3 regions of the Streptomyces sp. NPDC101160 genome follow, and region 3 is predicted to be linked to each of the others. Evidence: riboswitches for the same ligand, from Rfam matches in the RefSeq annotation. Region 3 holds a riboswitch; each other region holds the start of a gene.
The links. A riboswitch is a leader RNA that binds a small molecule or an ion and turns the genes downstream of it on or off. The one in region 3 is predicted to bind cyclic di-AMP.

Region 1: it holds a riboswitch for cyclic di-AMP, as region 3 does, so the genes downstream of both, ACIRSU_RS07800 (transglycosylase SLT domain-containing protein) here and ACIRSU_RS22475 (M23 family metallopeptidase) in region 3, are expected to answer to the same signal.
Region 2: it holds a riboswitch for cyclic di-AMP, as region 3 does, so the genes downstream of both, ACIRSU_RS35490 (transglycosylase family protein) here and ACIRSU_RS22475 (M23 family metallopeptidase) in region 3, are expected to answer to the same signal.

The regions. Positions count from the first base shown of each region.
Region 1 is NZ_JBIWPJ010000002.1:481,356-485,383, reverse strand. Features, by position in the region: gene ACIRSU_RS07810 (cytochrome P450) at 1-440, opposite strand, end outside; gene thpR (RNA 2',3'-cyclic phosphodiesterase) at 525-1,154, opposite strand; gene ACIRSU_RS07800 (transglycosylase SLT domain-containing protein) at 1,224-2,042, opposite strand; cyclic di-AMP (ydaO/yuaA leader) riboswitch at 2,047-2,237, opposite strand; gene ACIRSU_RS07795 (UdgX family uracil-DNA binding protein) at 2,573-3,259, shown strand; gene ACIRSU_RS07790 (hydrophobic protein) at 3,350-3,505, shown strand; gene ACIRSU_RS07785 (SDR family oxidoreductase) at 3,552-4,028, shown strand, end outside.
Region 2 is NZ_JBIWPJ010000015.1:45,484-49,511, reverse strand. Features, by position in the region: gene ACIRSU_RS35500 (cytochrome P450) at 1-1,053, shown strand, start outside; gene ACIRSU_RS35495 (transglycosylase family protein) at 1,168-2,172, shown strand; cyclic di-AMP (ydaO/yuaA leader) riboswitch at 2,431-2,604, shown strand; gene ACIRSU_RS35490 (transglycosylase family protein) at 2,608-3,306, shown strand; gene eno (phosphopyruvate hydratase) at 3,546-4,028, shown strand, end outside.
Region 3 is NZ_JBIWPJ010000006.1:641,020-645,047, reverse strand. Features, by position in the region: gene ACIRSU_RS22485 (PrsW family intramembrane metalloprotease) at 1-581, shown strand, start outside; gene ACIRSU_RS22480 (aldo/keto reductase) at 593-1,540, opposite strand; gene ACIRSU_RS22475 (M23 family metallopeptidase) at 1,716-2,789, opposite strand; cyclic di-AMP (ydaO/yuaA leader) riboswitch at 2,801-2,947, opposite strand; gene ACIRSU_RS22470 (PP2C family protein-serine/threonine phosphatase) at 3,159-4,028, opposite strand, start outside.

The DNA of each region.
Region 1 (4,028 bases), on a different contig from region 3:
GCGAAGCGCCGCATCTCCTCGCCGAGGTCGAAGACCTCCCCCGCGCGGGCGTACGCGTCCCAGCGCGCCGCGGTCGTCCGGGCTGCCGCGGCGATCCGCTGCTCGTACCGGCGCATCCCGCGCCCGGTGAACTGAGCCTGGAGCATGCGGCGTTGACGCTGCCACGCCTCGCCCGTCGCAGAGAGCACCCCGTCACCGACGAGCAGCCGGGCCCGGTGCGAGCGCTTCACGTACCTGTCGGGGCGCACGGCGAGCACCTGCCGTACCGCCTCGGCGCCGGTCACCACGACGGTGGGCCGCTCCCCGATCCGCACCCCGGCGACACCGCCGTGTGCGTCGCGCGCCTGGGCGAAGAGGTCGACGAGCTCTCCGCCGCCGGCCCGCCACCGCTCGACGGCGGCGGCGTCCAGTTCGGGCACTTCACGCGGGGCTGCGGCCACGGGCTGCTCCTGGTTCGGCGGGACGGGTGCATCACGCACTGTAGGAGAGTGGCCACGCGGGGCGACACCCCCTCTTTCAGCCCGTCAGGGCTGCTCGGCGGGCTCGCCGAGAGGCCAGGACTCGATGTCGCGGTAGCGGATGGGCGCGGGACCGCGGCCGAAGTCGCTGCCGACGAGGTGCAGGCGTTCGGTGCGCCAGGGGCGGCCGGTGAAGCCGGCGAGACCGGCGGCGACGGCGGCCACGGAGGCCGTGTCGCCGCGGCGGGCCCGGGCCAGGGTGAGGTGCGGGCGCAGCGGGCGGTCCTCGAAGGGGATGCCGCAGGCCTTCACGAGGGCGCGGACGTCCGAGGCGAGCAGGTGCAGCCCTTCGAGGTCGCCGGCGATGCCGCTCCACAGCACCCGCTCGTCGAAGTGGCCGCCGCCGCGCAGCGCGAGCTCCAGGGGCCGGCGGGCGGCGGCGAGCTCCGCGAGCGGCTGCCGCAGCGGCGGGACGGCCGCGGCGGGGAGCTCGCCGAGGAAGGCCAGGGTGATGTGCCAGTCCTCGATGCGGTTCTGCCTCAGGGTCGGGTACGCCTCATAGGCGGGCCGCAGCTCGCGGGCCAGCTCGTCCTTCGCTTCGTCGGGCGGCGCCAGGGCGATGAACACCCGGACGGTCGCGCTCCGGGAGTCCTGGGGTTCCTGGGGCTCCTGCGGCCCCTGAGGTTGATCCTTCACGCAGGACTTCGTACCTCTTTTCGTACCGCCCGGTCCATTCGGGGGCCGGGCGGCACGGAAGAGAAGGGCTCAGTAGGCGCCGAAGACGTTGTCGATGGAGCCGTACTTGGCGGCGGCGTAGTTGCAGGCCGCGGTGATGTTGGCGACCGGGTCGTAGATGTCGTCGGAGGTGCCGGCCACGTGGTACGCCTGGAAGGTGGGGTCGATCACCTGGAGCAGGCCCTTGGACGGGGTGCCGGCGACGGCGTTGGAGTCCCAGTTGTTGATGGCCTGCGGGTTGCCCGAGGACTCGCGCATGATGTTGCGGTAGATGCCGTCGTAGCTGCCGGGGATGCCGTTGCGGGCCATGACGTCGAGGGCCTCGCGGATCCATCCGTCGAGGTTGTTCGCGTACGTGCCGGAGGTGCCGGTCGTGGCGGCCGCGGCCGGGGCCGGGGCGGATGCCTGGACCGCGGTGGCCGTGCCCGCCTCGCTCGCGCCGGCGCCGGTGAGGCGCGGGGCCGTCGGGGCCTGCTTCGACGTCGGGTCGACGGTCAGCTTCAGACCGGGCCGGATGAGCCGGGGGTCGTGGCCGATGGCCCGGCGGTTGTCCTGGTAGAGCTTCTTCCAGCCGCCCCTGACCGCGTACTTCTCGGCGATGCCGGAAAGCGAGTCACCGACGACGACGGAATACCGGACCGGACCGGCCTGCACGGCCTTCCGTACGGCCGTCTGCGTCACGGCCTTTTCGACTGCGACGGTCTGTGCCGCGTGCGGCTCGGCCGCCACGGCGCTCGACGCCCCGGCCAGCGGCACGGCGAGTGCGGCGCTGCCGGTGAGGCCGGCGACGGCGAGGGAGCGAGCGAGCGGGGTGCGCTTGGGGCGTCGGTGCTTCCCGTGTCCACGCATGGCGAATTCCTCTCCTCCGCCTGCGAGGTGAGCTGTCGGGTTCGGGCAGGAGATGCCCGGCCGCGGCGCGCACGGCTTCACCCCGAGCCGGCCCGGAATCCCGGGACCGGCGGCAAACCTGGGTCCCCCGCTCCTGCCGGACGAGTGTGGTGAGTGCGGTGACCGGGCGGTGGCAGGATTCGGCGTTTCCGTCCGGTTGCGGCGTGACCGTATGCGAAAACAAACGGCGAAAACAAGACGGAATTAGCGGCCCGAAAATGACCTTTACCGGAAACACAAAAGGATCATTCCGCTTACCTGGACCCGATTCCCCAACCCTTTACGGAAAGTACGGACTTGACGCCGCGCCAGCATCGGGCGGGCCGGTTCGAGCGTGACCCGAATCACCCGCGCCACCCTCGCCCCGCCTTATCTACTAAATGCACTCATGGGGCCACTCATCCGCATTTCTCTATTTGAAGAGAATGGGTGATTATCGTCCGATTTGCCCAGTGCGATTCGGGGTAGCCGCGACTCCGGGAGGTACTGCCATGAACGGCACCCATGACGACGGCGCCGGCCCCGGCCCCGAGGCGTACGACGCCACCCCCTTCCTGCCGGCGCGCGGCGGCATGCCCGCGCACCGGCGGGCCGCGGCGGACTGCCGGGGCTGTCCGCTGTTCGAGAACACGACCGGGACGGTCTTCGGGCGCGGCGACGCGCACGCGCGGCTGATGCTGGTCGGCGAGCAGCCCGGCGACCAGGAGGACCGGGAGGGCGAGGCGTTCGTCGGGCCGGCGGGCCGGCTGCTGTCACGGGCGCTGCGCGACGCGGGCATCGACGAGGACGAGGTGTACCTCACGAACGCGGTCAAGCACTTCAAGTTCACCCAGGACGAGACCCGCAAGCGCCGCATCCACAAGGCGCCGAGCCTGCGCGAGACCCTCGCCTGCCGCCCCTGGCTGCTCGCCGAGCTCCGGCTGGTCTCGCCCGAGCTCGTGGTCACGCTGGGCGCGACGGCGGGCCGCGCGCTGCTCGGCCCGTCGTTCCGGGTCGGCACCGACCGGGGCGTACCGCGTCCGCTGCCGGACGAGGGGAACGGCGCCGGGAACGGGGAGCTGCGGGTGCTCGCGACCGTCCATCCGTCGGCCGTCCTGCGGGCGGGGGGCGGCGGGGACCGCGAGGAGCTGTACGCGGGTCTGGTCGCCGACCTGCGGACCGCCGCCGACGCCCTGTGACCGCGGGGGAGGTTGAAGGGGTTACGGACACCGAGGGCGGGTAGCCGCGCAGCCAAGCGCTACCGAACGTGTCATCGAAGGAGGCGCGTCATGATCGCCCTGCTCCTCGTCCTTCTGCTTCTGCTCGTGCTCTTCGGCGTCGGATTCACCGCCCACGTGCTGTGGTGGATCGCCCTGGCCGTGCTCGTCATCTGGCTGCTGGGCTTCCTGGTGCGCGGCTCGGGCAACCGCTGGTACCGCTGGTGAGGCGGCACCACCGGATGTCCCCCTGCCGAGCGCGTGAGGAGCCGCCATGATCCGCACGTCCGATGTGGTCACGTTCCTGGAGGGTCTCGCCGTGCGACGGAACGTGCGCCGCCAGTCGCTGCCGTTCGCGGGACGCACCGTGGTCGTCACCGGCGCGAGCGCCGGCGTGGGGCGGGCGACCGCGCGTGCGTTCGGGGCGGCGGGCGCGCGGGTGGCGCTGCTCGCCCGGGGCCGGGTGGGGCTCGACGCGGCGGCCGACGAGGTCGAGCGGGCAGGCGGCGAGGCCCTCGTCGTGCCGGTGGACATGTCCGTGCCGGAGCAGGTGGAACAGGCGGCGGACCGCGTGGAGAGTAGGCTCGGCCCCGTGGACGTCTGGGTGAATTCCGCCTTCACCTCCGTGTTCTCCCCGTTCCTGGGGGTCGGCCCGGAGGAGTACGAGCGGGTGACGGCGGTCACGTACCTCGGCTGCGTCAACGGCACCCGGGCGGCCCTGCGCCGCATGGTGCCGCGCCGCTCCGGCACG
Region 2 (4,028 bases), on a different contig from region 3:
GACGAGCCGGCGCACGCCAAGGGGAAGACGGGAATCCCGGGTGAGCGCAAGGCCGAGCTGATGACGCATCTGCTCAACATCGACCCGCCGGACCACACGCGGCTGCGCCGGCTGGTGTCGAAGGCGTTCACGCCGCGCCGGGTCGCGGAGTTCGCGCCGCGGGTGCAGGAGCTGACCGACCGGCTCATCGACGGCTTCGTGGAACGGGGGAGCGCTGACCTGATCCACGAGTTCGCCTTCCCGCTGCCGATCTACGCGATCTGCGACATGCTCGGCGTGCCGGCCGAGGACCAGGACGACTTCCGCGACTGGGCCGGGATGATGATCCGGCACGGCGGCGGGCCGCGCGGCGGGGTGGCGCGGTCGGTGAAGAAGATGCGGGGCTACCTCGCCGAGCTCATCCACAAGAAGCGGGAGGAGCCGGGCGACGACCTGATCTCCGGGCTGATCAAGGGGTCGGACCACGGCGAGCACCTCACCGAGAACGAGGCCGCCGCCATGGCCTTCATCCTTCTCTTCGCCGGTTTCGAGACCACGGTCAATCTGATCGGTAATGGCGTGTATGCCCTGCTTCGTCACCCGGAGCAGCGCGGCCGCCTCCAGGAGTCGATCGCGGCGGGCGAGACGGCGCTCCTGGAGACCGGCATCGAGGAGCTGCTGCGGTACGACGGGCCGGTGGAGCTCGCGACCTGGCGCTTCGCCACCGAGGCGCTGACCATCGGCGGCCAGGACATCCCGGCCGGCGACCCGGTTCTGGTCGTGCTCGCGGCCGCGGACCGGGACCCGGCGCGGTTCGACGAGCCGGACACGCTGGATCTGGCGCGCCGCGACAACCAGCACCTGGGGTACGGGCACGGCATCCACTACTGCCTGGGCGCCCCGCTGGCGCGCCTCGAAGGGCAGACGGCACTCGCGACGCTCCTGACTCGCCTGCCGGACCTGCGACTTGGGGCCGATCCGGCCGAACTGCGGTGGCGCGGCGGGCTCATCATGCGTGGCCTGCGCACGCTTCCGGTCGAGTTCAGTGCTTCCCACAAAGCCCCTCGTAGCTGACGTAGCGTCAATACTGTGATCTTCGCGTGATCTGCGCTGCATCGACTTGTGACGTGCGTTCGAATGCCGCTACGTTCACCCGCAACCTCAGCAGTCACGCGAAAGGCACTCCGCATGCGCTCCGGGAACGGACGTCACCGCAGACCCCGCCAGGCCCCCGCGATCGTCGTCGCCGCGGGAGTCACCGGCTCGGCCATGGCGCTGCCGCTGCTCGCCACCGGCTCCGCCTCCGCCGCCGACGCACCGACCTGGGACCGGGTCGCCGAGTGCGAGTCGGGCGGCGCCTGGAGCGCCAACTTCGGCAACGGGCTCTACGGCGGGCTCCAGTTCACCCAGGAGAGCTGGGAGCGGCACGGCGGCCTCGCCTACGCGCCGAGCCCCGACCTCGCCAGCCGCGCCCAGCAGATCGCGATCGCCGACAAGGCGCTCGCCGCCGGCGACACCCAGTGGGCCACCTGCGCGCCGATCGCCGGCCTGACGAACGACGGCAGGAAGCCCGCCGTCGACCCGGGCCCGGCCGCCACTCCCACGCAGTCGGCGGCGCCCCAGGAGTCGAACCGCACCGAGGGACTGCCCGCCGAGTCGGGCACGAAGACCACCAAGCCCTCGTCGAGCGCCACGACGCCCGCCGCGCCCACCACTCCGGCCGCCCCGTCGACTTCGACCGCGCCGACCACGCCCGCCTCGCCGGCCGCGCCCACCACTCCCGTGACGCCCGGCACCTCCGTAACGCCCGGTACGCCCGATGGTTCCGTTACGCCCGGTACGCCTGATGCGTCCGAAACGGCCCCCACCGGCACGGGCAAGCACCGCGGTGACGCCGCGACAGAAGAACCGGGCAAGACGGACGGTTCGCCCGAATCCGGACGGCATGCCGCCCCGGCCGGCGACGCGGCCGCGGACAACACGGACAAGACGCCCAGCTCGGACGAATACACCGTCAAGCCGGGTGACAGCCTGTCGGACATTGCACAGCAGAACGCCCTGCCCGGCGGCTGGACCGCGCTCTACGACGCCAACAAGAAGACGGTCGGCACCGACCCCGACCTCATCCTCCCTGGTCAGAGCCTTGAGTTGAACCTCGGGAAGCCCGCGCCCACCACTACGCCTGAGGGGTAGTTAGGGACTGAATGTCCGGTTCTGTGCAAGTGAGACATGAGTCTCTCTTGTCGAACGGCCGTATTACGTCCGCAAACTTTGCGCGTTTCGCCCCTCACCTGCGCAAACGTCACCTGACGGAGCGCAAGGAGGGGCGATTTTTCCGGGTTGATGGGCTTTGAACTTCCCCCGGGGGTGTGTCTACGGTCAGGACCGCTCGCCACCGCGGGCCCCGCCGACCGGTACGCCGAATCCTGCCGCCGGACGCCGGGAACAGTCGTCGCGCAAGCGCCGAAGGCAGGAGCGGGGGACCCAAGGTAAGTGCCGGCCCCGGCCGTTGAGACAGACGGCCGACGACCGGCTTGGGGTGAAGTCGCGTGCAAGGACACGCGGCCGGGCAACTCACTCGCCCGAACCCGACAGCTCACCTCGTAGGCGTCGGTGAGGAGAACTTCCATGCTGCTTTCCGGCAAGGGCAAGCACCGTCGTCCGTCCAAGGTCACCCGCGTCGTCACCCTCGCCGGTGTCGCCGGCGTCGCCGTCGCCGCCCCGCTGATGACCGCGGGCACCGCCTCGGCCGCCACCGCCGCCGAGTGGGACGCCGTCGCCCAGTGCGAGTCCGGCGGCAACTGGTCCATCAACACGGGCAACGGCTTCTACGGCGGCCTGCAGTTCACCAACTCCACCTGGGCGGCCTACGGCGGCACCGCCTACGCCTCCCGCGCGGACCTGGCCTCCAAGTCGCAGCAGATCGCTGTCGCCGAGAAGGTCCTCGCGGGCCAGGGCAAGGGCGCCTGGCCGAGCTGCGGCGTCGGCCTGTCCAGCGCCTCGTACGACGGCGGCTCCGCCGAGGCCCCGGCCCCGGCCCCGAAGCCGGCCGCGCCGAAGCCCGCCACCCAGCGCACCGCCGAGCAGCCGACCACCCGCAGCGAGAAGCGCACCGCGCCGAAGGCCGCGAAGACCGTCACCACCCCGACCGGCAAGAAGGTCGCCAAGGGCGACGGCGAGTACAAGGTCAAGGCCGGCGACACGCTGAGCAGCATCGCCCAGACGCACCACGTCAAGGGCGGCTGGCAGAAGCTGTTCCAGCTGAACAAGAACATCGTCCAGGACGCCGACCTGATCTACCCGGGCCAGCAGCTCCACCTGAAGTGAGCCTGACGGCTGTCCCCCCGCGGTGACCCTGGAACGGGCCCGGAGCCTGCGCTCCGGGCCCGTTTCGTACCGATCGGTAACCGCGGTCTTTCGTCCCCCAATGCATGCCCTTGGGTCCTTTTTCGTCCCAGGGGGCGGGCGCCCGGCTGGCCGGAGCCCCCGCGCCGGTTAGGCTCTTGTCGCAAGGCGAACGAGACCTTGCCGCATGCGTCACAACCAGCGTCACATCCCAGAAGGAGATGCTCGTGCCGTCCATCGACGTCGTCGTAGCCCGGGAAATCCTGGACTCCCGAGGCAACCCCACCGTCGAGGTCGAGGTCGGCCTCGACGACGGCAGCACCGGCCGTGCTGCCGTTCCCTCCGGTGCCTCCACTGGTGCGTTCGAGGCCATTGAGCTCCGCGACGGGGACCCCAACCGCTACCTCGGCAAGGGCGTCGAGAAGGCCGTCCTCGCCGTCATCGAGCAGATCGGCCCGGAGCTCGTCGGCTACGACGCCACCGAGCAGCGCCTGATCGACCAGGCGATGTTCGACCTGGACGCGACCGAGAACAAGGGCTCGCTCGGCGCCAACGCCATCCTCGGCGTCTCGCTCGCCGTCGCGCACGCCGCCTCCGAGGCCTCCGACCTCCCGCTCTTCCGCTACCTGGGCGGCCCGAACGCGCACCTGCTGCCCGTTCCGATGATGAACATCCTGAACGGCGGCTCGCACGCCGACTCCAAC
Region 3 (4,028 bases):
TGGTACCGGCCACCGCCCGGGCCCGCCGCACCCGCCTGGTGCTGCTGCCGCTGGCCGGACTGCTCCTGGCCATGAGCATGCACGCGCTGTGGAACGGTTCGGCGAGCTTCCACCCGCTGGCGTTCGTGCTGGTCTACGGGATGTTCATGGTCCCGGTCTTCGCCCTGCTGACCTGGCTCGCGATATGGAGCCGGCAGAAGGAGCTGCGCACGATATCCGGCGAGCTGCCGGCCTATGCCTCGGCCGGCTGGCTCGCCCCCGACGAACCGCTCGCGCTCTCCTCCATGCGGGCCCGCTCGATGGCCCGCGGCTTCGCCACCCGCAGCCACGGCAAGCAGGCCGGGCAGGCCGTCGGCGAGTACGAGGCGTTCGCGACGACCCTGGCGTTCCTGCGGTACCGGGCCCGGCGCGGCCAGGCCGTGCCGGACTTCGCGGCCCGCGAGCAGGAGTTGCTGCACCACCTGTGGCAGCGCCGGGCGGTCGCCTCGCCCGCGCTCTCGTACGCGGCCCGGGCGACCGGCCGGGTGTGGGCGCCGCCGCAGTACCTGGACTACGGCGGCTACAACCCGTACCGGAGCTAGGGAGCCGACGCCTACAGCGCGGACGCCTCGGTGAGGGCGGCCAGCTCGGCGTCCGTCAGCTTCAGCTCGGTGGCGGCGATGAGCGCCGGGAGCTGCTCGACCGTGCGGGCCGAGGCGATCGGGGCGACGACGGTCGGCTGCGTGGCCAGCCAGGCGAGGGCGACCGAGGCGAGCTCGGCCTCGTGGGCCTCGGCGACGGCGTCGAGGGCGGCGAGCACCTTCCGGCCGCGCTCGGTGTCCAGGTGCTTGGCCGCGCCGGCGGCCCGGACGCTGGAGACCTCGACGCCGGGGCGGTACTTGCCGGTGAGGAAGCCGGCCGCGAGACCGAAGTACGGGACGGCCGCGAGCCCGGCCTGCTCGGCGGTCTCCAGGAGCGGGCCCTCGTAGGTCTCGCGGGAGACCAGGTTGTAGTGCGGCTGGAGGGCGACATAGCGGGCGAGGCCCTCGGCCTCGGCGAAGTCGAGGGAGGCGCGCAGCCGCTCCGGGGAGATGTTGGAGGCGGCGACGGCCCGCACCTTGCCGTCCTTCACCAGCTGGTCGAGGGCGGTGACGATCTCCTCGACCGGCACGGACTCGTCGTCGAAGTGCGTGTAGTAGAGGTCGATGTAGTCGGTGCCGAGGCGGCGCAGCGACTCCTCGGCGCCGGCCTTGATGGTGGGAGCGCTCAGGCCCTTGAAGCGGGAGTGGGCGCCGACCTTGGTGGCGACGAGGATGTCGGAGCGGTTGCCGCGGGAGGCGAGCCAGCGGCCGATGAGCGTCTCGGACTCGCCGCCCTCGTGGCCCGGGACCCACTCCGAGTAGACGTCGGCGGTGTCGACGAAGTTGCCGCCGGCGGCGGCGTAGGCGTCGAGGACGGCGAAGGACTGCGCCTCGTCGGCGCTCCAGCCGAAGACGTTGCCGCCGAGAGCGAGCGGGAAGACGTGCAGGTCGGAAGAGCCCAGCTGGCGAAGAGAGGTCATGAGGTGGTCAACCCCCTGCGCCGCCGGCCCTATTCCGGCCGGCCGGCCCTGAGCACGGCCGGCCCAGAGCGCGGCCGGTCCAGAGCGCGGCCGGTCCAGAGCGCGGCCGGTCCAGAGCGCGGCCGGTCCTGAACGCCGGCCGGCTCTCCGCACCATCCGGCCCTGAAGGACCGGCTCAGTAGTCGAGGCCCTTGGAGCGCAGCCAGGCGCCCGGGTCCATGCGGTCGCCGGAGGCGGTGTGGATCTCCAGGTGGAGGTGGGGGCCGGTGACGTTGCCGGTGGCGCCGACGCGGCCGATGGTGTCGGCGGTGGAGACGGACTGGCCGACGGCGACCGTCATGGAGGAGAGGTGGCAGTACCAGACCTCGGTGCCGTCCTCCAGCTCCAGGACGATCCGGTAGCCGTAGGAGCCGGACCAGCCGGCCGACTTCACGGTGCCGCTGTGGACGGCCTTGACCGGGGTGCCGGTGGGAGCCGCGAAGTCCAGGCCGGTGTGGTAGCCGGACGACCACATCGAGCCGGCCTCGCCGTAGGTGGAGGTGATCGTGTACGAGGAGGTCGGCAGGGAGTAGCCGGCGGCGAGCTTGGCCAGGCGCTCGGCCTCGGCCTTCGCCGCGGCCTCCTCCTCCGCCTTCTTCTTCGCCTCGGCGGCCGCCTTCTCCGCCGCGTCGGCCTTGGCCGAGGCCTCCGCGGCCGCCTTCTCGGCGGCTGCCTTCTCCGCCGTCGCCTTCTCGGCGGCGTCGGCGGCGGCCTGCTGCTGCTCGGCCTGCTGGAGGATGCGGGCGCGCAGGGCCTCACCGGCGTCGGCCGACGTCTGCGTCGTGGCGCCGGCGGTCTCGTCCTCGGCGGTGGTGTAGGTGAGGGCGGTGAGCGGCTGGGTGTTGCCGTTGCCGGCGGAGTCGTTGTGGTCGTCGTGGCCGATCAGCTGGCCGACGCCCGGGAGTTCGCTCGCGTCGGGCAGGTCGACGTCCGGCAGGTCCGGCAGGGCGATCGAGACCGGCGGCTTCTGCTGGGCGGTGGCCAGACCGCCGGCGCCGACGGCGGCGATGACGCCGACGCCGAGAACGGTGGAGGAGCGGGCGAAGTTGGAGCGCTGCTTGACCACGCGGTGGCGCCCGCCGGAACGGTTCTGGGCGCGCAGGGAGTCCTCGGTGGGGTTCCACTCCTCGGCCGCCCCGTCCGTGCCGCCCGCGCCGGGGGCGTCGTAGGAGGCGAAGGGGGTATGCGGAGCGGGGGTGTTGGAGGCCACGGAGGCGCTCTCCTTTCCTTCCTTCTCGCCTACCGGGTTAGCTGACGGGTTCGGAGCAGGAAGGTCTCCTACGGACGTGCCGCACGGGTGCGGCGGGGCCCGATTCACCCCAAGTGGTGGTTCCCCGGTTCCCTTGCGGGATTCGGCGCGTGCGCACGGTGCCGCCTCTTGCGACGGCTGGGACGACCGCGCTGCGTTATCGAACGTTAATAGACACGGGCACCCGATTCCAAGCTGTCCCTCTTGATCATTCACTGAATTGAGAGGGAATCGCCCGAGTTGAGCCCCCTTCAGAAGCGACCGGGATCACTACGCGAATCTGACGTTACGTCAATTGTTATCGGAGGGAGACCTGTCGACTACAGCCCGTCATGCGCCCTCCGCGCCCCCTGACGGCGGCCCGGGCGGCACGCCCGGCGGTACCACCCGAGAACCCACCCCAGGACCCACCCGAGGACCCGCCGGCGGCACCACCGGCATCGTCCGCCGCCGCTCCGGCTGCCCCACCGCCGGCCGGCTCACCGCGAGCAGCGCCATGTCGTCCGTCGAGCCCCCGCCCGTGTGCCGGCGCACGTCCGCCACCAGCGCGTCGAGCAGCTCCTCCGGCCCCGGGAAGATCCGCCCCGCGAGCCGCGCCCTCGGGTCGTAGAAGACCCCGGCCGGGTCCCGCGCCTCCGACAGGCCGTCCGTGTAGAACAGCAGCGTCGCGCCCGGCGGGAACGGCGACTCGTCGGCCCGGTCCGGCCACATCCCGAGGTCCCCCATCCCCAGCGGCAGCGCCGCCTCGCTCGGCAGCAGCGGCGTCACGCCCCCGTCCTCGTACAGCAGCAGCGGCTCGGGATGGCCGCGGTTCACCACCCGTACGAGCCGGTCCCCGCTCCGCGACGAACGCGGGATCTCGGCCAGGACCGCCGTCGTGAAGCCCTCGAAGGCGTCGAGGCCCTCCCGCCGCGTGCCCTCCCGGGCCAGCGCCCGTTCGAGCCGCGCCGCGACCCCCTCCAGGCTCGACTCCTGCTCGGCCGCCTCCCGGAAGGCACCGATGACGACCGCGACGGCCTCCACCGCGTCGAGTCCCTTGCCGCGCACGTCGCCGACCACGAGCCGTACCCCGTGCGGGGTGTCCTGCACCGCGAAGAGGTCGCCGCCGATGAACGCGTCCGCCCGCGCCGCCTCGTACCGGGCCGCGATCCGCAGCCCGCCGATCCGCTCGGCGGGCGCCGGGAGCACCGCCTTCTGCGC